2 linked regions of the Prochlorococcus marinus XMU1404 genome follow. The main gene of each other region encodes a partner of the protein of the gene in region 2 in a complex. Links are inferred from orthologs where the notes say so. Each region holds a gene or a part of one and is shown on either strand. Other genes may lie near its edges.

Region 1 (10,336 bases), on a different replicon or contig from region 2:
CATCTGAACATCAGGATAGTTTTCGATGAGTGCTTCAGCAATTCTGCCTCTCAATTGAGGCATCGCATTAAATAAAACCTGCTGAAAATAATGCAAGGCATAATCTACTTCGTCCAGAACTGAAGGTTTAAATTGATGCAATTCATCTGTTCTCCACCAAAGTCTCACTTCCTCTTTTAATTGAGTTTTTAAAGAATTTTTTTCTTCTTTTGTTAAAAATTGCTCAACCTGTATTTTTTTTAACAAATTTGCGACTCTAGTTTGCTTATGTCTAATCGTATGTCTTACTATCTCTGTCGGGTGTGCAGTAAAAACTAAACGAATATCCATTTCCTGCAATAGAGCCTCTAATTTCCCTGGAGGTACATTTAATTTCCTTAACCTATAAAATAATTCTCTAAAAGTGACAGGAGCATTTTGTCTTGCCAATGCTGGGGCAAAAGGATCAAGATTATCGGGAGATTTTTGAACATTTTTATTGGTAAAGCTTTGAATATATCTATCTTCCTCCACTCTTTGTTCCAAAATATTTACTAGTTGAAAATATAACGAGAACGCCCTTGCGGCAGCTATGGATTCAGCTAAATCCATAGAATTTACGATATCAACTATTTCACTTTTAGAAGTTTTTGAACTATCACCATCAATTTGTTTTGAATAACTCAATTCTTTAAGCTGTATCAATCTCTCTGCTTGATCATCTGGGCATTCTTCTCTGAGAACAGATTCCCATAGATCCTCTATTAAAAGGCGACTTTTATCAAGTGAATCATTATTACTAATCAGATCCACTCTATTATTTTTTATCTGTTGAAAAGATTCCATATAATCATTATGTCACAAGTGAAAATGTTAAGATCAAATATTTATTTAAATAATCAAAAATTTTCGTCTTCACTCTTAATCATATCTTCGATAGAAATTTTCATTATCTGCTCAATAGAGAGACCTCCTTTATATTGGTTTATCCATTTCATAGATTGATTACCCTCTTCGAGCACTTTATGGATGGGTTTCAAAAGATGTTTCATATTAAATTTTTCTGCAGTAGATGATAAATCTGATAATAATTGTTGAATCCATTCTCTACAAATAACTTTTTTGCCATCTTGCCAGTGTAGTAACTCTGAATTCAAACTATCTTTAGCAGCATTCATTTCATTTTGATCACATATTTCTGATAATTGATCAATAGAAAAAATACTCGCAGTCAAAGGATCTAAAGTATTTATATTTTCAAAAAGATTTAAAATTCTTAGTTCTAGCATAGCTGTTATCCCTAATAGCAAATTGATATCATGAACAAAATCACAAATTCTTAATTCCAAACGATCGAGAATTAAAGGCCTTTGGGGACCATTTGGTCGGATTGAAGACCAAAAATGTCTAATATTCTGCATATTTTTATTATCTATATTTTCCTCGATCCAATCTACGTAGTTATTGTGATTTACAAAAAGGGGGACTTTACGTGGTGTTTTGGGAAATTGAATCCATCTCTGTGAGTGATTTTCCGTAATTTTATTATTTAAAAAAGGAGAGCTAGCACTTATCGATAGATATAAAGCAGCCTCAGATCTTATTAATCTTATAGCAGCAAAAAGCTTATCTAAGTCATCTATTCCTATATTTATATGAACACTTGAAGTTGCAATAGAAATTCCATAATTATCTTCTATAAATTGATGATACTCATTATCAATATCAGATCTTTGAAATTGATTATCGTGTTTAAAACAAAGAGTGGATGAAGGAATAATTGTTAACCCTTTACCATTTAGCCATTGCCTTAATTTTTTTCTAGGAGTTATTAATTTCTCGTGTAAAAACTTATATTCTTTTTCTGGTGTTGTTATGTATTCAACATTTCTGCTATCTGGCTCTTTCACAAAATTAGAAAATTTTGCTTCGATATCGGCTGAAACACCAATATGTGAATTTAAAGAACCTGTGAAAAGTTCTACCTCAAAACCTTTACAAAGATTATTTTGACTCATTTATTTATCCAGACAGGCTAATGCTTTTAATATCCCCTTTGCTTTATTTATCGTCTCTTGATATTCATTTTCAGGAGAAGAATCAGCAACTATTCCAGCTCCTGCCTGAACTGAAACATCATATTTCCCATCTTTTGTGGGCCTAACTATCATTGTTCTTATAGTAATTGCGGTATTTAATGCACCGTTAATATCAATAGATCCGTAAACACCTGCATATGGGCCCCTAGCATCTTTTTCAAAGTGATTAATCAATTGCATAGCTCTTATTTTTGGCGCACCAGTTACTGTCCCAGCGGGGAAAGATGCTTTTAGTAAATCCCATACATCAGCACTGTTTTTTAAGATTCCCTCAACTTCACTAACTATATGCATAACATGTGAATATTTCTCAATAACCATTAAATCTTTAACCTTCACAGTACCAATTTCACAAACTCTTCCAAGATCATTTCTCCCAAGATCAATAAGCATTACATGCTCAGCTATCTCTTTCGGATCTTTTAATAAATCCTTTTCTAATTCTATGTCTTGTTGATTATCAATACCTCTAGGTCTTGTTCCAGCTATTGGTCTTAAACTTGCAACAATTTGACTATATTTATTTTTTTCAGCTTTAACCATTACTTCAGGACTTGAGCCTATCAGATACCATGAGCCAAAATCAAAAAATGACATGTATGGAGATGGATTAACCATCCTCAAACTTCTATACAAATTAAAGGGATCGTTATTTACTTTAGTTTGGAATCTTTGACTTATAACTATTTGGAAAATATCTCCTTTTCTTATAAATTCTTTTGCAGAGAGAACTGCATCCTCAAAATCTTTTTTCTTCCAATTACTTTCAAGATTTAAGTTCATATTATCATTTTCATTCCAATCTAAAAACTCATTTTCTTTTAGAGGGACTCTCATTAAATTTCTAGTTTCCTGAATTTTAGAAATTGAGTTTTGATACACCTCTTCAATAGAAGAATCTTTAGAAGAAGTTGTATCTGCATAAACAACTGCAGTAATACATCTTTTTATTTGATCAAAAACAACTAACTGATCAAAAAACATCCAAGAGCCATAAGGAATATTGTTTTCTGACATTTCATTAATTGGAACACTTGGTTCTATTCGATTGATTAGTTCATATCCCCAAGAGCCATATAATTGTCCAATTGATGGTAAGTTATCAAGCATGGTTGACTTATATTCTTTTGTCCAAGTTCTTAAAATATCAAAAGGATCTCCTTTATAAATTTCAGTTTTTCCATTATTCCAAGTTTTCACTATTTCTTCGCCGTTACAAACCGCTTCCCAGAGAGGTTTAGTAGCCACAATACTCCATCTACCCAAACTTTCCCCACCTTCTACAGACTCAAGGAAAACACCATGAGAATCTTGCGAGGATAATTTTAACCAAGTTGATAATGGGGTTTCTAAATCAGCAGGCCAAGTTTGAGTGATAGGTATAAAATTTTTACCTTCTTTGTAAGCTTTAAAAAAACTATCTTTCTGAGAGCTGATCATACTTATAATGTCAACCCAAATTATAAATAAATTCTTTTTTTATATCAACTTTAAAGAAGTTAATCAAAAGTATTCTTAGTTGTGAATTTCAACCCAGCTGGATTAGGATTCTCACCTATTCTTCTTGGGTTATGGCCTACTTTTTCTCTGCCTTCGTTAACTTTCTCAGGAAAGACTCCATCTTTAGGATGTAAAAATTCAATATCTCCACCTGGAAAAATTCTATAGATTTTAAAATCCTCAATTCTTGGTTTAAAAGCTCGTAATTGTGTTCCCAAAGCGAGGCATTGTTCTTTTCTTGCAAAGTACATTAAATTATCACCTTCATGCATGATAGCGGCACCGCCTGTAGGCAATTCAAATGCTTGTTCTTTCGTACTTTTCCATACAATTGCATATTTTTCTTCAGTTTCTGCTGAGTTTAATAAACCACCAGTACTTCCTATATGCTTTGGAAATTGACCAACTAAAGTTTCAGTCATCCTAGATTTTGAGTTATTTATAATAAGAAATTAGCATTCATATTTTACAAATTTCATAATTAATGGAAAAGTTTCTACATTATTTAATAAAAGTAAAATTTATTGCTTTATTTTAATTTGAATCTGAAATGGGAAAAAATACTGTCAAACCGGCATCACGCCTTTGTGTGACATGTCCTCCTAAACTAGCTAACAACTTTTGAGTAGCGTTCTGACTTAGTTGTAGGCTACCGGTTTGAGGATTCCAATTTAAAACAGGTCCCAAATCAGACCCATTATCTATTTTTGGTATTTCTTTATTCTTACTATTTAATTTCTGTACTTTTAGTTGAAGTTTCAGTTTTTGACCTGCCGGTCTTAATTCTAAAATCAATGTACTACCCTCATGTAACCCTCTAGTATTTTTATCAATTAATCCCCTTAACATTAATTCTAATTTTTCAGAATCACTCAAAATTTGAGGGAGTTGACTGGGAATGTCTATCTTTAAAGATATTCCACGTCGGTTTAATTGTTTATTCCATAGAGGAGAAAGTTTATTAAAAATTTCAGCTAAGTTGATTTTTGCCAAGTTATTTGATGAAGGACTTTCGTTACTGACTAATTCTGCCGCATTAAAGATTAAACCGAATCTATCTATTTGTTCATTGCATTCATTATCTATTTGAATTAAACGATTTCTCATGGATTCATCCATATTATATTTTTTCAAAGTAGAACTTATTAGGGTTCTAATAGTGGCTAAAGGAGTCCTTACTTCGTGAGAAATTGCTCGTAACAATTTTGCTTCAGTTATTTTCTCATTTTGTTCATCATTTTTTAAATAATTTTGTATGTTGTGGTTTGGCCCCAACTTTGCTAATTTTGCTGATAATGTAGGCCAAAAAATTTTTTCAAATTGATTATTAATATTAAGCATGCCCAAATTATTAATTGCTTGACGAAATTTAACCCCTTCATCATAATTTTCTTGATTTAATTTCGCATGTATTAATTCAATTGAAATTTTTAAGCTTTCTTCATCACATTTCATTAATAGGATTTTCTTATCTTTTTCGCCTATTATTGATAAGATACATTGAAAATTTGGTGTAATAATCATTAAAAATGGTTCATAACCATCTTTTTGACTAAGATTTAAGACTTTATAATTACTAATAAAATTTAAATCATTTTTTATTTTAGCTGAATGATTAACTGGTAAAAAACCTGCATTCTCTTTTTGAAAGTATGGGAACCCCTCCGGAGACCACAACCAGCCATTAAGTTTTTTAAAAAATTTTTTATCGTTAAGAGCAGGCAAAGGAGATGCGACCCAAATACCTCCCTGCTGGCAATTCTGAGAGAGAAAATCTTTTTGAATAACTTCTAAAGAGGCCCACCACATTCTTCTAGAGGTATCATCATCAACATGTATTGTTTGAACTCCTTTAATCAAGAGGTCTTGAATCTTTTTTATCGTTATTTTTGATTCCATTAAATTCTGAGTTTTCTTGAACGTTTCAATATAGATAAGACAAATCCAATAGATATAAAATTAATCACTAATGCCGTTCTACCGTAACTCATAAAAGGGAGGGGAATTCCAGTAACTGGTCCTAATCCAATAGTCATAAATAAGTTTATTATTATTTGAAATAAAAAAGTTGCGGCGATTCCAATTACGATTAGAGATTCAAAGTTTGTCCTAGCAATTTTTGCAGTATCAATAAGTTTCTTAATCAAAAAGAAGAACATAAATAAAACTATCATGCATCCTACAAAGCCCAACTCTTCGCCTAAAGCGCTGAATATAAAATCAGTATGTTGTTCTGGTATGAATTGCAAATTAGTTAGTTTACCTTGTAACAAACCAGTACCCCAAAGACCACCAGAACCAATTGCAATTTGACTCTGAATCAAATGATATCCGCCACCTAATGGATCTCTATTTGGATCTAAAAACAAAACTAATCTATCTTTTTGATAATCTTTTAAGCCATATTGCCATAATATTGGTGTCAATTTTGCAACTAATAAATGAAACGAAATAGAGAGAGCAGAAAAAATAATTTTATTTTTCGAAGATCTATAAGCAAGATATCCCATAAACGGAATCCAGAAAATAAGAAGAGTTGGTGAGGTTAAATATAATATTGAAGTAACAATACAAAAGATTAATATCAAAATCCACTCTATAGGCATTTGAGACCAATAGAGCATCACACCTGTCAAAACTAATAAAACTAAAGAGGTGCCTAAGTCGGGTTGAAAAAAAATTAATAACCATGGAACAATAACTACTAAAAAGGGCAATACTAAGTCTTTTATTGTTAAGATTATTTTTCTGTCAAGCACTAAAGCAAGAGTTAATACAGTACTTAATTTTGCGACTTCTGAAGGCTGAAAAGAAAAGATGCCCAAGTTTAGCCACCTTTGAGCACCGGAAACTGAGATCCCAAAAAAATAAATTAGAAATAAGGATATTAAAGTACAAAAATATAATGGGATCAAATACTTTCTAATTCTCTCTAACGGTATATAAGAAATAAAAAATGCCAAAAAATAACCTAAAAAACCAGTTAAGATATGACTCAAATAATTCGATACTAAAAATTCACCTTGAATACTTTTAATTAAAAAACCCGAAATAACAACGAAAAAAAGGGGAATTAAAAGTAGTGGAGAAAATAAGTATCCTCTATTAAAACTGTCTTTTTTTTGTAAAGATCCTCTCTTATTTAATAAAGAAATTCTCCTAAACATCAATTCAATTATCTATAAACAAAATGATTTTTAATCAATTGTGCTAAATTATTAAATTCAATAGAACTTTCTTTCTTTGGCTGGCTAATTGAGATTGGTATTCCTTTATTGCTTTCATCAACAACAGGAATTTCAATAGGTATTTGGGCTAATAATGGTAAGTCATTTTCTTTCGCTAATGTTTGTCCACCACCTTTACCAAAAATTTCATATTTTTTACTTGGCATATCTGGCGGAATAAATACTGACATATTTTCTACAATTCCTAATAATGGTACGCCAAGTTGTTTAAACATTGCTAATCCCCTCCTTGCATCTTGCAAAGATACTTGTTGTGGAGTTGTTACAACAATAGCTCCAGAAATAGGCACAGATTGCGAAAGGGATATTTGAGCATCTCCTGTTCCTGGAGGCAAGTCAATAACCAAAAAATCAAGATTATTCCATTCAACTTGATATAGAAATTGACGGATAATACTATTTAGCATTGGTCCTCTCCATATAACTGGCTGACCTTCTTCAATGAGGAAACCCATTGATACTAATGAAATTCCATATTTATTTATAGGTATTAATCTTTGATCAGTACCACTACCTTCTGTAACCTTTGGATTCTGTTCGGCGACTCCCATCATTAAAGGAGTATTAGGTCCATAAATATCCGCATCCAGTAAACCAGTTTTTAAGCCTAATTTAGCTAATGAACAAGCAAGATTAACTGCAATTGTACTTTTCCCAACTCCACCTTTACCACTGCTAACAGCAATGATATGTCTTATGCCATCAATCCTCTGCAATTCAGAACCATTACTTTCGGTTTTAGATTCTGTTTTGGAAAGATTATTATCTATCTCTATTTGAACATCTTCAATATCTTCAAAATCTAGTAATATTTTACGAACCTCTTGTACGATTCTATCTCTCTGAGAATTTGCAAATGATGGTAATGATAGTGTTACGATTACTCTTGGTATAGTTACTCTTACGTTTTTAATCCAAGCTAATTCAATTACATTTTTCTTTGATCCAGCATCTAGAACTTTTTGTAAAGCAAAATTCGCATCTTCTATTGTGGTCATTAAATTTTTAAATATTTTGGCAAGGTAGTCGACTGTTTAAAAGATTAAGAACTATGTCGAACTATCAAATAATAGTAAATAAGGACCCCCTAAGAGAAATTATAAAGGGAAACTTATAATTAACCAAAAATTTTTTTTCTTCAAGATTTACTAAATACATGTTCAAAGAACCTCCTAAAAGCTCGAGAGAAAAAACTAAAAATCTCTTATTAACTCTACAAGACAAAATTTGTACGGGCCTTGAAAATATAGATGGCAAAGGAAAATTTATCGAAGAGTCTTGGCTAAGAGACGAAGGTGGTGGTGGAAGATCAAGAGTATTAAAAAACGGTTCAATTTTTGAGCAAGCAGGAGTAAATTTTTCTGAAGTATATGGGAAAGAGTTGCCTCAATCAATAATCTCTCAGAGGCCCGAAGCTAAAGGTCATGAATGGTTTGCTACAGGTACTTCTATGGTATTGCATCCTAAGAATCCCTATATTCCTACAGTTCATCTAAATTATCGTTATTTCGAAGCTGGTCCTGTTTGGTGGTTTGGTGGAGGTGCAGACTTAACCCCTTTTTATCCTTATCTTTCTGATGTGAGGAATTTTCATAAAGAGCATAAAAAAGCTTGTGAGAAAGTTGATAAAGATTTGCATAAAGTTTTCAAACCATGGTGTGATGAATATTTTTTCTTGAAGCATAGAAATGAATCTAGAGGCATAGGAGGTATTTTTTATGATTATCAAGATGGTTCAGGCAATATCTATAGAGGAAATAATCAAAATGGAGAGGCATCAAAAGCTTCAGAAAATATTGGCAAAACTAATTTAAACTGGGATAATTTATTTTCTTTAGCGGAAAACTGTGGGCAAGCATTCCTACCCTCTTATCTACCAATTGTTGAACACAGAGCTTCTCAAAAATATACTTCTCATGAAAGAGAATTCCAGTTATATCGAAGAGGTAGATATGTCGAATTCAATTTAGTTTGGGATAGAGGGACGATTTTTGGACTACAAACAAATGGTAGAACTGAATCTATATTAATGTCCTTACCGCCTTTAGCTAGATGGGAATATGGATATAAACCTAAAAAGGGTTCTCGAGAGGAGTTTCTCACATCAATTTTTACAAAACCCCAAGATTGGTTAAATGATAAAGAGCTCGAGAAATTCTGTATAGATAATAATATTTTTAATTAAAAATCATCGAATAATTTTTTAAAGTATCTTAAATAGGTGTTTTAAATAAAGAACCGTCACTTTTCAATTGAAGTTTTTCGCCAAGTTCATTTTCTAAAGAGATTAATTCATCCCTATGAGCTCTTAGTCTCATGAAAGTTGAATCATTTTCGTTTTCGTTGATCAACCTTAATTCAAATTTCTCCTCTCTTGCTGATTTTTTAAAATAAACAATTCCAGACAAAGGGCCACCAATTAATCCCAAAAGAATAGGCCACCAACCTAATTCAGGATATATTTGAATAATTACTAATCCCAAAGCACAAGAACCAAAACCGCCAAGAAAACCTAAAAAAATTGCTAAAAATTTACTAGAAATAACTTGACCCTTGAATATTAAAATTCTTTGTTCAAAATCTCCTCCTGTTTGCTTCCATCCCCTCAAATTAAGCCATTCACATAAACCATTTAAAACCTTAACTGGCTGCTGAGAAGATGAAATCTCAACGATGGTTGTTCTATCTTTACTCGAAGCCTTAAGAAAAAAAAATAATCCTATGGCCAAGAGAATTGTTAGCAATAATGTTGAATTTAAGGAATAGGACATTAAATAAATTTTTTCTAGAAACCCGAGAATAAAAATTAAAGTTACATCATATTATAATTTTTGAGAATTATTCTGTAAAATATTTTTATTAGATGAAAATTCTTAATTAAATAAAATCTTAAGTAATATTCTAAATATTAAATTATTACGGATACTTTTTAAAAATGACTATTGAAAATAAAAATATTGATCTTCTTTATAGCGATTTAACAGCAGATTTATACAATCTTTATAAAAAATCATCCTACCTAGCTATTGACACTGAAGCAATGGGTTTAATTCATGGAAGAGATAGACTCTGTTTAGTACAAATATGCAATGAATTCAAAAAAACATCTTGTATAAAAATCGAACTTAATACTTCTTCTTCGCCTCATTTAAAAGCACTTCTTGAAGATGACAAAATTACTAAAATATTTCACTATGCGAGATTTGATGTAGCAGCTCTAAAATGCAATCTTAAAATTAATACAAAAAATATTTTTTGTACAAAAATTGCTAGTAAGTTGGCAAGAACTTATACAAACAAACACGGTTTAAAGGATTTAATTAATGAATTGTTAGGTATAGAACTGGACAAAAGCTCACAAAGTAGTGACTGGGGTAGCAACGAAGATTTAACAAAAGATCAATTAGATTATGCAGCAAATGATGTTAGATATTTAATTGAAGCTATGCATAAATTAAAGGTTATCTTAGAAAGAGAGAATAGATATGAATTAGCTCAAAAATGTTTCGA
Region 2 (10,375 bases):
ATTTTTTTCCTGAAGAAATTAACTCCTCTAGCAATTTCTCTCCCCTTTCAAGAGTTTCCCTAAACCTTACTTCTTCAATTTTTATCTCATTCAAAATTAAATCAATATTATTTTTTAAATCAGGATAATTATTTTGCATTAAATTGATCCCGACAGTAGCAATATGGGGTAAAAATTCATTTGTTATGCCTAATAATCTCCCATGTCTAACCATTCTTCTAATAAGCCTTCTTAATATATACCCCCTGCCGAGATTACTTGCTGCTACTCCATCAGAAATTAAATGAATAACAGCTCTTGTATGATCTCCAATGATTTTTAAAGAAATTTTGTTTTTATCATGTGAAGAAAAATAATCAATATTTGCAATCTCACACGTTTTTTGAATGATAGGAAAAATTAAATCTGTCTCATAATTATTTTGCTTTTCTTGCAAAATTTGAGCCATCCTTTCAAGGCCCATTCCTGTATCAATATTTTTAAATTTTAAATCTGTCAATTTTCCATTAGGATCGCGATTATATTGCATAAAAACAAGATTATAAAATTCAATAAAACGATCTCCATCTTCTAAATCGATATTCTGCAGACCTTTTTCAGGATAAAAATCATAATAAAGTTCTGAACAAGGGCCACATGGGCCTGTTTTCCCAGAAGACCAAAAATTATCTTTCTCGCCTAGTTTTACTATCCTTTCTGGATGAATACCAATTTCATCTCTCCAAATTTTTACAGACTCTCCATCTTCGTGAAAGACACTCACAATTATATTTTCAGCTGAAAGTTGATAAATATTAGTAACTAATTCCCAAGCCCACTGAATTGCCTCTAGTTTAAAATAATCTCCAAAAGAGAAATTACCAAGCATTTCAAAAAAAGTGTGATGTCTGGCTGTAACTCCAACGTTTTCTATATCGTTTGTTCTAATACACTTTTGGCTAGATGTAGCCCTTTTAGATGGTCTTTCTTTTAAACCTAAAAAAACTGGTTTAAAAGGTAGCATTCCAGCAATTGTGAGCATAACCGTAGGATCATCTGGAATTAAAGATGCACTTGGAATGATTTTATGTAATTTTTCACTGTAAAATTTTAAAAAAGCACTTCTTATTTCATCTCCAGTAACTATTTTTTTTATTAGTTGAGATGTCATTTATCCAGAATAAAAAGAACAAAAAATTAAAGAAAAGCGTAATTTCGGTTATTTCGCAAGAATAATCACGCGAATTTATATTCTACATAACTAAAGTTATTCTATAACGCGATTTGTCCTATGCTAGCCTCTGCCCAGACAAGTAATTCTAAATTGGCACAAATAAATAACAAGTTGACCGTTCAATCTCAAAACTTTACTGATGATTCTTGTGCCATAAGATCTTTGGATTGGGATCGCAGTAGATTTGATATTGAATTTGGCTTAAGAAATGGAACAACTTACAATAGTTTTATAATTAAAGGCGAAAAACTAGCAATTATTGATACTAGTCATGCAAAGTTCGAGGAATTATGGTTTGAAGAATTACTCAAAAAGGTAAATCCACAAGAAGTAGATTATCTAATTACAAGCCATACAGAACCTGATCATTCTGGTTTAATAGGTAATCTTTTAGAATTAAACCAAAATATCATAATCGTTGGATCAAAATTAGCTCTTAAATTTATTGAAGACCAAATACATATTCCCTTTAAGCGTCTAGAAGTCAAAAGTGGAGAATTTTTAAATCTCGGAACTAATCCTAATAGCGGTTTAGAACATAATATTGAATTTATAAGCGCACCAAATTTACATTGGCCAGATACAATTTTTTCATATGACCACAGCACTCATGTTCTCTACACATGCGATGCATTTGGACTCCATTATTGTTCTGAAGAATTTTTTGACACTGATCAAAAAGAAATATATGATGATTTTCGTTTTTATTACGATTGCCTAATGGGTCCAAACGCTAGAAGCGTTCTGCAGGCAATTAAAAGAATAGATAAGCTACCTGAATTAAAAACTATAGCCGTAGGTCATGGGCCATTGCTTCATAATCAAGTTAATTTTTGGAAAGGGAAATATCTAGAATGGAGTAGCAATAAAAGCAAAGGTAATGATTTTGTATCGGTCTGCTATATAAGCGACTATGGTTATTGTGATCGACTAAGTCAATCAATATCTCATGGAATAAGTAAAGCAGATGCACAGGTCCAATTAATTGATTTAAGATCATCTGACCCCCAAGAATTAACAAGCTTAATTTCGGAATCAAAAGCAGTAGTCATACCCACATGGCCAGTAAATTCAGATAATGAATTAAAAGAATCTCTTGGTACTTTATTTGCAGCGCTAAAACCAAAACAATTTACAGCTATCTATGATGCATTTGGTGGAAATGATGAACCAATAGATTCTTTAGCAAATAAATTAAGAGAACTTGGACAAAAAGAAGCTTTCTCTCCTTTAAGAGTTAAAAACATTCCAGATCCTATTGTTTATCAACAATTCGAAGAAGCTGGAACTGACTTGGGTCAATTGATCAACAAAAAGAAAAATATTGCCTCTATGAAAAGCCTTGATTCAAATTTAGATAAAGCTTTAGGTAGGTTAAGTGGAGGATTATATGTAGTTACATCGAGCCAAGGAGAAGGTTCAACATTTAGACAAAGTGCGATGGTAGCTAGTTGGGTTAGTCAAGCAAGTTTTTCTCCACCAGGTATTACAGTTGCTGTAGCAAAAGATAGAGCCATTGAATCATATATGCAAGTTGGCAAAGGTTTTGTTGTGAATATCTTGAGAGAAGATAACTATCAAAAAATGTTCAGACATTTTTTAAAAAGATTTGCTCCAGGAGCTGATAGATTTGCTGATGTAGATATAATTAGCAACATCGCAGAGGGAGGACCAGTCCTCTCAGATTCACTTGCCTTTTTAGATTGTAAAGTGAGCTCCAGATTAGAAACTCCAGATCATTGGATAATTTACGGAATTGTCGAAGATGGCAATGTCTCAGATTTGTCATGCAAAACAGCTGTTCATCACAGGAAAGTTGCCAATCACTATTAGAAAAATAATTTTTAAAAATGATCGAAATTCATACAAGCTTACTATTAAAAAATCAAAACTTATCAAAATTTGAAATTACCGACAATTTTACTTGTATCCGATTTTTAGACCACAATAAAGAAAAATTTGAACTTGAATTTAATCTCGAAAAAGGAACCTCTTTTAACACTTTTTTAATAAGAAATAATGAAGAACTTTTTATTATTCATCCACCTGAAAAGCAATATTTAAATTCATTTAATGAGATAATCTTTAACGTTTTTAATCAATATAAATTAAAAAAAATTAACGTCATATCTGGACATATCAATCCACAAATTATTGAAACTATAAAAAATATAAGTACCCAATTTCAAAACACTACTATTACTTGCTCTAATCCAGGTTATAAACTTATTAGCGAACTTTGGAATCAAAGAAATCCTACCTTAAAAAACTTTGTTGAAATTAAATTACCTGAAATAAACATAATCAAAAAAGAACTTAATTTAGAATTAGATAACATTTCATTGGAGTTGGTTCCTATTCCAACAGCACGTTGGCCTGGGGGTTTGATAATTTATGAACGTAATCAAGAAATACTTATAAGTGAAAAAATTTTCTCGGCTCATATTGCATCTGAAGATTGGTCTGAAACAAATCGAGTTAGTACAGAAATTGATAGGAAACATTTTTATGATTGCTTAATGGCACCTATGTCTAATCAAGTAGTATCAATAACTGAAAAAATTGCAGATTACGACATTAAAACTATTGCACCGTTACACGGTCCCGCTATCGAATATAGCTTAAAGAGCTTTTTAAATGACTACATTAGATGGGGCGAAAATCTCACAACAAATAATCCTAAAATCGCTCTGATATATGCAAGTGCATATGGAAATACAGCCTCAATAGGTGATGCATTAGCTAAAGGTATAAATAGAACTTCAGTTGAAGTCGAAAGTATTAATTGTGAATTCACGCCTAATGATGAACTTATAAAATCTATCCAAAATGCCGATGGATATTTAATAGGATCTCCCACACTAGGTGGTCACGCCCCAACTCCTATAGTCAGCGCACTTGGAACATTGTTATCAGAGGGTAATAGAGATAAACCGGTAGGGATTTTTGGTAGTTTTGGCTGGAGCGGGGAAGCAATTGATTTACTTGAATCAAAACTAAAAGACGGTGGTTTTAAGTTTAGTTTTGACCCTATAAGAATTAAATTCAGTCCAAATAAACCCAAGATTAAAGAGTTAGAAGAAATAGGAACTCACTTTGGGAGAAAAATTATAAAAAAGGCAAAGAAAAAACCCAGAAAGTCAGATACAGGAATGATAACAAGCAAAACGGATCCAAAGTTACAAGCTCTTGGAAGGGTAATTGGCTCACTTTGCGTTCTAACTGCATCCAAAGGAAAAGATGAGAACAATATCAGAGGGGCTATGCTTGCATCTTGGGTTAGTCAAGCAAGTTTTTCCCCGCCTGGATTAAGTATTGCAGTAGCAAAAGATAGATCGGTAGAGTCTCTCCTTCAAATTGGAGATTCTTTTGCTTTAAATATTTTAAGTGAAAAAGATTTTAAAGAACCTTTGAAAAGATTCACTAAACCCTTTTCTCCAGGAGAAGATAGATTTGAAGGATTAAATATTAAATTAACGCCTAATGAACAGATAATTATTCCAGATTCTCTAGCATGGTTAGATGCTTCTGTAAAAGAGAGAATGGAATGTGGAGATCATTGGGTGATATACGCCGAAGTCCTTCACGGTAATATATTAAAATCCGATAGTTTAACAGCAGTGCATCACCGTAAAACTGGTGCTAACTATTAAATTTATTTATTTAATTTATGACTGAATCAAAAGATCTAATAATCATTTCGGCTAGTTGCGGTAAAAATCTAGAACTTTCTGAAAAATTTCTAGAAAAAAGTATTGAAATGAAAGTAAGTTCTGAAATTTTGGATCTTACCACTCTTGACATTCCACTATTTAATCCACGAATTCACAGTAAAGAAAATATTCCAGCTGAAATAAAAGAAATTAAAAAAAAGCTTTTCGCGATTAAAAAATGGGTGATTTGTGCTCCTGAATATAATGGATCTATACCTCCTATTCTCTCTAACTTCATAGCGTGGCTCTCTATTTCGGGAGATGACTTTAGAAATTTATTTAATGGTCAACCAATTGCAATCGCAACATTTTCTGGCGGCATAGGCTTAGAATTACTTACTTCATTACGCATTCAACTAGTGCATTTAGGAAGCCAGGTATTAGGGAGACAACTTTTATCTTCATATAGTAAACCGATAGATACCAAAACTATTGAAGATATTATTCAAAGACTGTTACAAATGAAAAGATTAAGAACATAAACTTTAAAACTTAAAATTAATATCATTTTTTTTCATTCCAAACTTTTAATATTTCTCTTGCCATAGGAAGTGCATGAACGGAGCCTCCACCAGGAGTATTTTGTGCAAATGCAACTACAAGCAATTCACTATTTTCAGAAGGAGTAAAGCAAACAAACCAAGCATGATCCAAACCACCTTCACCATCTTCGGCAGTTCCAGTTTTACCTGAAACTGGAGGTAAATTTGATACTCCGTAATTCATTGATACGCCTGTACCTGATTCTACTACTTTCCTGAGACCACTTTTTATCAATTGAATATTTTTAGGATCAATATCAATTTTAATAGGTGTTTTATCAGAAAAATCATCTCCATCTTTTTTAGCTAAATGAGGTTTAACTAAATAACCTCCATTTGCAACCGCAGCATATGCTCTAGCTATTTGGATAGGAGTAACTTGAACTACAAATTGACCAATAGACATACTCGCAATATCTTCAGGAACCCAAGGAGTTCTGCCTGGCTCTCCCCATCCCCTACCATTTTTAGCCCATTGACTACTAGCTACTAATCCTATATTCTCTTGTTCAGAAATTTCAATTCCAGATAAAGAACTAAAACCAAGCTTTTTTGAGACCTTATTAATTTCATCAACGCCTACACCATATCCGACCTGATAAAAAAATGTATTACTTGAAACTCTCAAAGCATCTTCATAACCTATCACTCCAAATCCTAAATCATTATGCTCTCTAAAACATTGGCTCCCATAAGTGATACATGGTTTTGTCTCAAGCAAAATCTCACGCGGAAATTTACCACTTTCCAAGCCAGCTAAAGCAGTTACGATTTTCCAAACACTTCCTGGATCATAAGCATTTAATGCTCTATTAAAAAGAGGTTTTTCAGGAGAATTAAATAACTTATTATATTCTTTTGCAGGCTTAAAATCCTTTGAAAAAAAATTCAAATCAAAAGTTGGACTACTTGCCATTGCTCTTATTGCACCATCTCTTGGATCCATAACTATTATCGCTCCAGCTTTTTTATCTTTAAGAACTTCCTCGGCAACTAATTGCAAATTAATATCAATGGTCAATTCAATATCTTTTCCTTGTTTTGGAGGTTTTATACCCAAGGATCTTTGAAATTTACCTAAAGAATTTACTTCAACCATTTCTCCACCCCATTCACCTCTTATAAAATCTTCGTAAACATGTTCGATTCCAGTTCTCCCTATCAGATCATTTAATTTATAACCCTTTTTAGATAAAAACTTATATTCTGATTCAGTAATTGGCTGAGTATAACCAATTACATGAGCAGCAACTGATCGATAAGGATAATTTCTAATTAATCTCGTAGCTATGTGAAAACTTAGTAAATCATCTTCATTTTCCTTAAATTTAATTAATTGATCTATATTTAAATCATCAAGAATAGTTACTGAAAGTTTTTGATTATTTAGGCCATCAAGATATTTTTTTTGAATTAAGTTGCTATCAATATTTAAAAATTCAGAAATTTTTAATTTATGCTTTTCCCAATTGCTTTTATTAATAGATTGAGGCTTTATTATTAAGGAATATTTAACTCTACTATCTGCTAAAACATGACCACTTTTATCGAGTATTCGACCACGTATTGGTTGCGAAGCAATTAGTCTAATCCTATTCTCATCTGACATTTCTTTAAAAGATTCATAATTTAAAAGTTGCAAAAAGATTAACCTAAATAAAATCAATAAAAATGAAATAGAAGAAAAAATGAGTAAGACTAAAGGTTGTCTTTTTAATGAAATAAGTTTTTTATTAGGACTAGTTTTTACCAAAAATATAAATTTTATTTAAATATTATTTTTTCCAATAAAGCTATGGTTGTTTTAATTTCTTTAAGTCTAGTTGATAAATTGTTATAATCACTCTCTTCAGTATTTCGATGAAAGTTATTATTTTCAGTATTATTTGAAGTCAAATTTTCACTCATAAACTTATGATGTTTAAATTCATTATTTCATTTAATTCAATTTTAAATAAAAAATTTATTTTTTCAAAATAATATAAATAATTTATTTTGATACTGAAAAATACCATAACCAAATTAATTTGATTGATTTATGTTTTGTTCAAAATAAGGATTACAACTATTTTTTGATATTCCTAATGACCATCCAATGAATGATGAGATAAATATAGTAACTATTAATGGCAAAACAGCCTTTTGAGTATTTTCAAGACTAAACCATTCCCTCCAACTACTAAAAAACCTTTCTCTTTGAAATTTTCTTTTTTCATTTTCTAATAATCTCGCTTTTTTAGCGAAAGATTTTGTAACCCACTTTTCAAAAGGAATTTTTTTTATGACCGCCATTTTTCTCTCAATCTCTAGTAACTGACCTGAACTAAGAGAAGGATGAAATGTACTTATCAATTCAAGAGTTTTTAAAAACATCTCAACAGTTGCATCTTTTATAAGCTTTTGCTCAAGACTTAAATCAACCCACTCTATTTCTGGATAAAAACGATTTCTATTAGGCTGAATTTGCTCCTCTGACATTTGCCCAGGTTCGCGAAGCCATCTATTGGTATTTTCGTCGAACCTCCGCCAATATAAAAATGGATTAATAAAAATTGTTTTACCAGCAACTTTAACTACATCTTGTTGAAGATGATTAGTTATCTTTCTTTCAGAATTTTTAGATTTTATCAAAAGTCTAATTTTTATATTCTAATTAAAGATTATCTTTTATTCACTATTTTTCCAGAAATTAAAAAAAAATTCATTGAGTGTCAAGTTATCGATAACTGCCAACGCCTTTTCAAATAATTACAATATTCACAATTTACTGATGGTTTAGGGAATGTATCCGAACGTAATAAATTGACTGTATCAATTATCTTTTGTTCTACCCATGTTGTATCACAATCTAATCTAATTAGATGTACATCAAAATTTAATTGATTATTAAACAGCTTTTCATTTTTCTTGCCATTAAAGTATAAAAGATAAGCTTCTTTGGCAACGTTAAAACCGTTTTTTTTAAATAACCACTGATACATTTCCAATTGTCTCTTATAAGCTTTTGCATATTCGTATTTATTAAAAGTCTCTGACCAATCAAAATGATTTCTTGATGTTGCTTTTACATCAACAATAATAAGATCACCATTTTTTTTCTGCCAAATATCATCTACAGCTCCGCCGAAATCATAATGATGTTCCTTTGACTTATACCTTATCCCTCGAAAATTACTTCTCCAATATTCTAGACTTTTGTGTTTAAAAGGGACAGCATCAATACCATGTTCAATCAACAAAGGATGTGGCTCCTGAATGCCTCTATAATAATCAAATTCATTCTTACATAAATTATCCACAGCAATATTTAATGTGAAAGGTAATGAGGGTGGATTTATTTTATATTTTTTATCAAGCACACAACATCTAGGACAGCTAAGATATTTTTCTACAGTAGATCGACTTAATTTAATAATCTCACTCATTACGTTTTAAATGTCATTTATAGAATTTCATTTTTATATAAGAGTCATAAATATTTTTAAAATTTTTATAACTTACTCCCACTCTATAGTACCAAGAAATAAGGCAGTCATAAACGTAGTGATACCAACATGTTTGAACCCATAATAACACACATTTTCCTGAGGGAAACCTGAGGGAAACCTCTTTTTAGGCAGATTGTATTTAATAAAAACTCAAAATTAATTACTCAGTCACAGTAAATTAAACAATTTTGATTTGTTGGATGTTCTCTACATTCTTTATCCCAAAAGTTTTGAAACTCAGGGGTACATTTCTCAAGTTCTTGTGGAGTCTCATTCAAGTTTAACCCTGCATAATTAAATGCTGTTAGGTATCTTGGAAGGACATTGAATTGATTGAATAGTTTCATAAGACCTCCTAGATCTATATCTATATTGTCCTCCTATTAACTTGAAATTCATAGAGTATTATTACCCGAGTAGAAATGCTTTGGGGTATCATCAAGAATTTTCATAAAACCAAACTATCATTTATAGAATTAATGAGAAGAAAAATTATCCTTGATATTTAATGTTGCGACTTCTTCCTTTACCGATTTTTATTAGCATTTATCTATTCTCTTACTGGAGATGTCGACAAAATATTGCTGCTAGTGATAAGCAACTCAAACCGTGCATTGATTGGGCATATTTAAAAAATTTACCTCTTCCTAAAAAACCTTCCTTTATTGAGTTTTATATTGTTTATGTTTCTTCTTTTTTTAAATTTCCCTTTGGGATAATTATTCAACAACTACCTTTCTCAAAGAAAGTAAGATACTACGAAAGAGAAATGAAATTAATATTTGATAAATGGAATTTAGAAAAAATTAAAAAAATAAAAAACTAATTTACTAAGGTGTAGAAAAATTCAAAACTCTACGATTTCTTTATAGTGACAAAATTTTTAGTCTGAGGGAAACCTCCTTTTTGTTTCTATAACTGGATATTGACCCTATTGACTATTCCCACTCAATAGTTCCTGGAGGTTTGCTTGTAATATCATAAACAACTCTATTGACTGAATCTACTTCATTAACGATTCTATTCGAAATTCTTTCTAAGATTTGAAAAGGAATTTTTGACCAGTCTGCGGTCATACCATCTTCACTAGATACACAACGTAGAACTATTGGCCATGCATAAGTCCTTTTATCTCCCATAACTCCTACAGTTTTAACCGGTAACAATACTGCAAAAGCTTGCCAAATATCATTGTAAAGTTCCGCTTTTTTAATTTCGTCTCTTACTATCCAGTCTGCATCTCTTAAACAATCAAGTTTTTCATTAGTCACTTCTCCTAAAATTCTTATAGCTAACCCTGGCCCTGGGAATGGATGCCTTTTTATAATTTCATCCGGCAAGCCTAAAGCAGCTCCCAATTTTCTTACTTCATCCTTAAAAAGTTTTCGTAATGGCTCTACTAATTTAAACTGTAAATCT

What was found.
Region 1: the proteins of mrdA (region 2) and rodA are in contact, whole or in part, in a crystal structure (PDB 6PL5), measured with the Thermus thermophilus proteins. The link is inferred for Prochlorococcus marinus XMU1404 from one-to-one orthologs. Residues at the interface, in WP_223903432.1 of Thermus thermophilus: Arg4, Ile5, His6, Leu8, Ala9, Phe12, Ala15, Leu16, Leu19, Gly20, Arg22, Ala23, Trp24, Leu26, Gln27, Val28, Tyr31, Tyr34, Leu36, Leu43, Thr45, Asp47, Lys156, Gln157, Gly158, Ser160, Val184, Leu201, Glu202; in WP_223903423.1 of Thermus thermophilus: Phe161, Val165, Phe168, Val169, Leu172, Pro198, Tyr199, Glu202, Tyr211, Arg212, Asp213, Gln220, Val221, Gln223, Ser224, Ile226, Ala227, Ile228, Gly229, Ser230, Gly266, Phe267, Val270, Leu274, Tyr277, Gly278, Leu281, Phe285, Leu289, Arg297.

Annotation. Positions count from the first base shown.
Region 1 is NZ_JAAORE010000003.1:435,115-445,450, forward strand. The notes cover bases 4,612-7,503. They hold rodA (rod shape-determining protein RodA), read right to left. Parts: upstream 6,746-7,503; coding sequence 5,477-6,745; downstream 4,612-5,476. Other genes in these bases: HA144_RS08760 (sensor histidine kinase), read right to left, coding at 4,612-5,477; HA144_RS08770 (Mrp/NBP35 family ATP-binding protein), read right to left, coding at 6,754-7,503. Outside these bases: ppc (phosphoenolpyruvate carboxylase), read right to left, coding at 1-825; gshA (glutamate--cysteine ligase), read right to left, coding at 879-1,997; HA144_RS08750 (anthranilate synthase component I family protein), read right to left, coding at 1,998-3,518; HA144_RS08755 (photosystem I reaction center subunit II PsaD), read right to left, coding at 3,578-4,000; more of HA144_RS08760, read right to left, coding at 4,113-4,611; more of HA144_RS08770, read right to left, coding at 7,504-7,824; hemF (oxygen-dependent coproporphyrinogen oxidase), read left to right, coding at 7,983-9,011; HA144_RS08780 (cofactor assembly of complex C subunit B), read right to left, coding at 9,040-9,597; HA144_RS08785 (ribonuclease H-like domain-containing protein), read left to right, coding at 9,762-10,336. UniProt on the Escherichia coli protein: Peptidoglycan polymerase that is essential for cell wall elongation. Also required for the maintenance of the rod cell shape. Functions probably in conjunction with the penicillin-binding protein 2 (mrdA).
Region 2 is NZ_JAAORE010000001.1:35,896-46,270, reverse strand. Bases 4,771-7,701 are described here. They hold mrdA (penicillin-binding protein 2), read right to left. Parts: upstream 7,111-7,701; coding sequence 5,431-7,110; downstream 4,771-5,430. Other genes in these bases: HA144_RS00200 (hypothetical protein), read right to left, coding at 7,491-7,701; HA144_RS00205 (hypothetical protein), read right to left, coding at 7,233-7,376; HA144_RS00215 (NAD(P)H-dependent oxidoreductase), read left to right, coding at 4,884-5,408; HA144_RS00220 (diflavin flavoprotein), read left to right, coding at 4,771-4,866. In the rest of the region: alaS (alanine--tRNA ligase), read right to left, coding at 1-1,150; HA144_RS00225 (diflavin flavoprotein), read left to right, coding at 1,271-3,046; more of HA144_RS00220, read left to right, coding at 3,064-4,770; more of HA144_RS00200, read right to left, coding at 7,702-8,099; HA144_RS00195 (PD-(D/E)XK nuclease family protein), read right to left, coding at 8,180-8,893; HA144_RS00190 (hypothetical protein), read right to left, coding at 9,121-9,303; HA144_RS00185 (hypothetical protein), read left to right, coding at 9,465-9,782; guaA (glutamine-hydrolyzing GMP synthase), read right to left, coding at 9,895-10,375. UniProt on the Escherichia coli protein: Catalyzes cross-linking of the peptidoglycan cell wall. Responsible for the determination of the rod shape of the cell. Is probably required for lateral peptidoglycan synthesis and maintenance of the correct diameter during lateral and centripetal growth.